One region of the Sporosarcina sp. FSL K6-1540 genome, then DNA from elsewhere that is predicted to be linked to it. Evidence: a T-box and tRNA genes for the amino acid it is inferred to sense, from the RefSeq annotation. Region 1 holds a T-box; the other holds one or more tRNA genes.
The links. A T-box is a leader RNA that pairs with one kind of tRNA and senses whether it is charged. The one in region 1 lies ahead of metG (methionine--tRNA ligase), so its partner is inferred to be a tRNA-Met.

Region 1 (3,429 bases):
TTGACGAAGAGGAGAGTGGGAAAGTTAGATATGGGGATTTTTTTGATTGGGGAATATCTTAAAAGTGAAAGAGTAATAATGCGAGAAATTGAAGAGAAAGATTGGGTAGATGTTCATAAATATGCATCGCAACAACTAGTGTGTCAGTACCAACCGTGGGGACCAAACTCTGAGGAGGAATCTGAAGAGTTTGTAAAACAAGTTATTGTAGATGCCAAAAAGAAACCAAGAAGTCGATTTGTATTTGCCATAATTTTAAGGGGAAACGGAAACATGATTGGGGCAGCTGAGTTAAATATCCAAGATTATAGCAATAAAATCGGAGAAATTGGCTACATTATAAATCCAGATTTTTGGGGAATGGGATATGCAACAGAGGCAGCGAAATTGTTAATTGAATTCAGTTTTAAAAATTTTAATCTCCATCGTATTTATGCGACATGCGACCCAAGAAATGTTGCTTCATCAAAGGTGCTAGAGAAAATAGGCATGACAAAAGAAGGTAGAATGCGTGAGGATTTACTACTAAAAGATGGATGGCGTGATTCCCTTTTATACAGTATTTTAGTTCATGAGTGGAGTGGAAAATAGAGTGCTAAATTTTCACCAAAAGATGATAAATAACTTTAATACCGAATCGATTTCTGTGCAAAAAAAACGAGTGAAAGTTACTACTATATATAAATATAGTTTTGACTGATAGAAGGGGAAATTATGAATAGAGAACATTATTTATATGAAGAATTTATATGTATTTCTGGATTATTAAACCAACAGTTAGACATTGTACCCGTCTTATATGGTTCATTAGGTCTTGGAAAAGTAACAAATATCGACTTTTCTCCTCAAGATATTGATATACTTGTGCCCTTAACTTATTTAGAAGAAAAATGGAAATTTCTCCAACATACCATGGAACAGCTAGGCTATAGAATGGTTAACTTACAGGAACATGAATTTATTAAAAATGATATTAAAATTGGGTTTGCTTTTACGGAAGATTTATTGGAATTTGCGGATGTAGATTATACAAGTTTAAACCTATTTGAAGATGCTGGTTCAGAATACTATTTACCTACGATTTTGGATTTCGTTAAAGTCTATAATAAATCGCTAGAAGATGGCTATAGAAGAACAAAAAATAACAATAAGGACTTGGATAAATTAGAGATTTTAAATATAATTATACAGAATACATTATAATTACAATGAATATAAGTTCTCAAAATGGCATAGTCTAAATGAGGAAATAACTTACATAAAAGTAACTAGATTAAGTTTTACAATCGAAATAATTTTTGGGGCAACTCATTATTCACAAATCCCATATGTAATGCATGGTGACACCTTTACTTGTAATAATCCACTGTAGTGTATCGCTGACGTTGTGATACAAGTATGGTTAACATGACCACGAAATACGTTTATTTATTATTTGCATTTACACACACACTTCTCTATAATCAATTCAAACCTTATATCAAACGGCAATGACGAGGAAAAGTAATGAGACGATGTTATATAGAGAGCTTCTGTTGGTGGAAATGAAGCAAACTAGTCTGATGAACATGATCTCCGAGCTTTGCACTGAAAATCCGCGGATGAGTAGGCTGCAACAAGATTTGGCACTTGTTACAAATGTCAAAGTATACTCGCAGGATTTGTAGCGACGTACTTACTAAGACAAGTGGCGTGAGCTATTTGTGAACTAAGGTGGTACCACGAGTGAAATATTAACCTCGTCCTTATCGATACGATAAGTGGCGGGGTTTTTTGTATGCCCTAAAAAGGAGGAATTGGTTTGAGAATTTTAATTGGGGGCGCGTGGCCATATGCCAATGGATCATTGCATTTAGGTCATATCGCAGCGTTGTTACCGGGGGATATTTTAGCGAGGTATTACCGACTAAAGGGTGAATCCGTCTTATATGTGTCTGGTAGCGATTGTAATGGTACACCTATTTCGATTAGGGCCAATCAAGAAGGGCTAGCGATTCAAGATATCGCAGATCGCTATCATCAAGAATTTATAGAAAGCTTTGCGATACTGGGATTTAGTTATGATTTTTATTCCAGAACGGATAGTCAACAACATCATGAAGTTGTCCAGCGGATTTTCTTGCAGCTACTTGAGAATGGATATATTTATAAAAAAGAGATTGAACAAACCTATTGTGAGTTTGACCACCAATTTTTACCGGATCGGTATGTGGAGGGAGTTTGTCCGAACTGTGGACATCCATCTCGTGGGGATCAATGTGATAATTGTTCAACCATCCTTGATCCGCTTGATTTAATTGACCGTAAATGCAAAATTTGTGGCAATGAACCAACCACAAAGGCAACGGAACACTTCTACTTTTCATTAAGTTCATTTCAACATGAGCTAGAAGAGCAAGTTAAGAAGGTTCGGGCAAACAAAGCGTGGAGAGAAAATGCCATCCATTTATCAGAAAGATATTTGACAGAAGGTTTACATGACCGCGCTGTGTCAAGAGATTTACAAAATGGAGTTAGTGTCCCAGTAAAAGGTTATGAGGATAAAAAAGTGTACGTTTGGATTGAAGCAGTATCAGGTTATTATTCGGCCAGTCAACAATGGGCGATTGACACTAATCAAAGTGATGAAGCTTTTTGGAATGAAGAGACCGTATCTTACTATGTACATGGGAAAGACAATATTCCCTTCCACTCGATTATTTGGCCATCTATTTTATCGGGTATTGGAAAGGACGCTTTTCCAACACATATCGTTTCAAACGAGTACTTAACATTAGAAAAAAAGAAACTATCAACGAGCAAAAACTGGGCTGTGTGGGTTCCCGCCATTTTGGAAAGTTATGATCCTGACTCCATTCGATACTTTCTAACTGCAAATGCACCTGAAAATAGAGACGCTGATTTTTCGTGGCGTGAATTCATTTTCAGTCATAATTCTGAGCTTCTTGGTGCTTACGGTAACCTCGTAAATCGGACGTTGAAGTTTATTGACAAGTCATTTGAAGGGGCTGTTTCTGGAAACCTGGATCTAGATATTATAGAAATGATTCAATTTAGATATGGTGAGATTGGTCACTTGATTGAACAAGGTCATTTTAAACAAGCGATTGAAACGATTTTTGAAACCATTCGTTTCGGAAATAAATACTTTGATACAAAACAACCCTGGAAAGAAATCCATGAGAACAGGGAAGAGTGCAAGCATATTTTACTTACATGTGTGCATATTATTGCAAATTGTGCTCAGTTATTATCGCCATTCCTACCTTTTTCAAGTGATAAAGTGAAAGCAATGTTGAATTTAGCACCATTTACTTGGGAACCCATAGAAAAATCAATATATCAAACCTTTCAAGTAAGTCCTTTATTTGAACGAATCGATTTAAATCAGATTGAGATCGAATTAGAAAAGTTAAAATTGAATGCAAT
Region 2 (3,429 bases), 2.4 Mb from region 1:
GAAGATCGGTCGCCAACAAGCGTCGACATAAATTCAGAGAACTTCTTGAAATCAGCTAGTTGTTCGTCGAGCCGCTCCGCTAACCATTTTTGTTGTTTGTCAGTAGTCTCTGTATTCTCCGGATAAAAAATGCGTTTAATCGACTCTAGTTTTTTCGAAGGGATTAGTAAAAAAATAATCGTTGCGGTTGCGAGTGTTATAAAGTGTGAAGTATCAAGAGGCAAGGTCAAATCATACATAAGGAAAAATCCCGATACAGAGGCCCCTCCTAACACGATACCAATTTTCCCGAAACGGCGGAGTGTGCCTGCAAAAAATCCAGTCATACCATACACCGCCATCATTCCGGTGAAGGACAATTCTGCCACCCCCACAATAGCAGCGATGATCATTGCGATTGTTGTTGAAAATGGAAGCCCCCCCACAAGCGCCGCAAGCAAGATTGTCAGATGAATGAGCGTACCTGAAACCGAAACAGGACCTAGCATAAGTCCACTCATTCCAGTTGTAGCCAGCGCACCGACAAGGCAAGCCGCTCCAAGTCGTTCAGGTGTCCATTTACCAAAGAAGATTCGATCTGCGGCAGGAAAAGCAACAAAGAGGAAAAAAGTCATGAACAAAGCAAGAACTGCTTCAAAGCCAATATATAATTGAACATTTACTGGTGGTTGCCCGATATGCATAATAAACTGCCACAACACTTGAACAATGATAATGCATCCTGCTACTGTTAGCGGTACTGATTTTCGCATGAGCGGATATTTAATAACCGCATTAAATAACGCGAGCATCAATAGATGGATAACAGCCTGTCCAAGACCAAGGAATGCACTTCCAAACATCCCACCAATGAACACCCATATGAGATGCTTTCTGAAGCGAGCCCGTGCAAGTGCCCACACCGGCAAGAAAAAAGGAACCGCTGCATCGAATAATACGGCTTGCGACAAGAAAAAAGATCCAAACAAGAATAGAGTCGCAACTAAAATATGCATTTTTCGTTTTCCAATCATCTCGACATACATACCAATTGGATGGCCCACTGGACGTGCTAAATGATCAATTAGTTTCATTCCTCATTCCCCCTATGTCTGCTATGCCTTGAGTATACATAGGCAGATGGAAAGAAATTGTCTGTTCATGACAACAAGAAAACAAAATGTTTCGACTCATTCCGAACTGTTTTTTCTTTTTTCCTAAGACGGGTTGACACTGCATTGATTCACTTGTATTATAAGTATTGTTGTTCTGATCAAGCGGAAACAAGTGCTAACTAGAATATACGAAGGCGGCGTAGCTCAGCTGGCTAGAGCGTACGGTTCATACCCGTGAGGTCGGGGGTTCGATCCCCTCTGCCGCCATTTATGAAATGCAGATACAACCGTCCAGGAGTTGGACAATAAATCACTAAAAAAGCAGTTCCTACATCGTGAATTCTCGATGTAAGAACTGCCTTTTTTTGCAATGAAAAAATGCGCGATTGTTTGGGGAGATGTGACGGTTTATGTGATTTCCCGTGATAGTTTCGTCATTTACCATGACAGTTCAGACGAATGCCATTACAGTTTCACGATTTCCGTTACAATTTCGCCATTTACCATGACAATTCTCCGCACAAAAAAACAGTGAACAAGGGTCATTCCCTTTGTTCACTACTTTTCTTCATACTATTCGTACACTTTTTCATGAATTGAAACAGCTAGCAAGTTACCCTCTGCTTGCGCCACGGCCACCGCGTTTCGATTCTGTCGCTCTTTTCAAAGTAGAGAGACGCTCTTCGCTATCTTTCATGAACTTTGCCATTTTTTGTTCAAAGTTCTCTGGGCGATCCATAGCAGGACGGCCACCACCTTGACGCGGACGTTGCGGGCGCTGAGGACGTTCTGGACGCTGTTCAGATTCAGGTTTCGCTTTTCTAATCGACAACCCAATTTTACCATCTGCACCGACGTTCATCACTTTCACTTCAACCATGTCACCGACTTTAAAATGATCGTTGATGTCCTTGACATAATTGTCCGCCACTTCACTGATATGGACCAGGCCTGTTGAGCCATTCGGTAGCTCAACAAACGCCCCGAAGTTTGTGATTCCTGTTACTTTACCCTCTAGCTTGCTGCCTACTTCAATTGACATAAAAAAAATGCTCCTCCTTAAAATTTAAGCGGGCCCCGCGCTGGGAGCCTTGCAACCGTATTAATGAGCCCTGCAAATTGCAGGATCCTTACTTCCATTATAGCCAATAAAAAAAGAGTGTCAATAAGACTACTCTTTTCCTTTGTCTTGTTCATCTGTTTTTTTATTGTTTTCGGGTATTGAAAAAATGATTTCGCTCTTTTCAGACAAGAAATATTCCTTGCGTGCAAGCTTTGCGATATAGTCATCATCATTCAATTTCACAAGTTGTCTTTTTAGCATTTCTTGTTCTTCCTGTACCCCTTCAAGCTGGGCCAGCACCTCGACTTTTTGCAACTCTTTCGCTGCCAACGTCTGTTTCTGGTTGATGAACATATTCGTCAGACCACCTAGAATAACGGCTGCCACAATAGCAAACACAGCCAGTCTACGGTATAAACGGACTTTCCGCGCATTCTTCCTAGTCTCTTTCTTTTGAAGTGAGCGGACATATTCAGTTTGAATCGATGCGACCCTTTCGGACGATTTCCTCTGCTGTTTCTGTTCCACGTCCTGCACTTCCCCTCTTCACACACTACAATTTGTTAGTCCATAAATTATATATCATTTCACCCTTCTTTTAAAGAGTTTTCCGGAAATGATACGGAATATTTTAACAAATGGTGTAAAGAGGACTGCAAAGACTTTCACTATAAAACGAATGACTAGACTGATAATAGATACAATCAGACGCACGAGGAACAAGAGCGGCCTTATTAACAACACCAACAAGATCCTCCCGAAAAACCGGAACGGCTTATAAAAAATAGTTACGTATAGCAACATTCCACTAATCTGTGCAACTGGATCATATATCCGCCACGCCCCATCCCTGACGAGATAAAGGATGTAAAACGTCCAACATCCGACGAGTACCCATCCAATGACTTCGAGCCAAACCGCACGCTTTCGAATAATCGATTTCTTCCCGGCGTGCGCGGTACTTGTTCCAATCATGTCCATGAATGCCCCAGCAACAATGCCCGTCCCAATCATAGCAAGCAGGCTAAGAAATTGAACGGATAGACTCATCCAAACAATTTATGGAGGAAACCTTTTGAACCTGATTCTTCTTCATCGTATTGAATAGTGCCGACCGTTCCTTCTAGCGTTAGAAGCCCTTTATCGACATCGAGATGAACAATGCGCAGTTCCTCTCCCCGGATTTGCAATAATCCTTGCGATGTTCGAACGAGAAATTCTTCCTGATCGAAGCGGTCGATTGATTTTACAGACGTGAGATCCATCCGTTTT

Region 2: it has a tRNA-Met gene. The T-box ahead of metG (methionine--tRNA ligase) is inferred to sense a tRNA for this amino acid. The anticodon was not compared.

The regions. Positions count from the first base shown of each region.
Region 1 is NZ_CP152018.1:3,915,648-3,919,076, forward strand. Features, by position in the region: gene MKY15_RS18400 (GNAT family protein) at 31-591, shown strand; gene MKY15_RS18405 (hypothetical protein) at 715-1,203, shown strand; T-box leader at 1,482-1,750, shown strand; gene metG (methionine--tRNA ligase) at 1,802-3,429, shown strand, end outside.
Region 2 is NZ_CP152018.1:1,551,482-1,554,910, forward strand. Features, by position in the region: gene MKY15_RS07040 (SpoIIE family protein phosphatase) at 1-1,073, opposite strand, end outside; tRNA gene MKY15_RS07045 (tRNA-Met) at 1,288-1,361, shown strand; gene MKY15_RS07050 (S1 domain-containing RNA-binding protein) at 1,708-2,136, opposite strand; gene MKY15_RS07055 (septum formation initiator family protein) at 2,266-2,685, opposite strand; gene yabQ (spore cortex biosynthesis protein YabQ) at 2,740-3,207, opposite strand; gene yabP (sporulation protein YabP) at 3,204-3,429, opposite strand, start outside.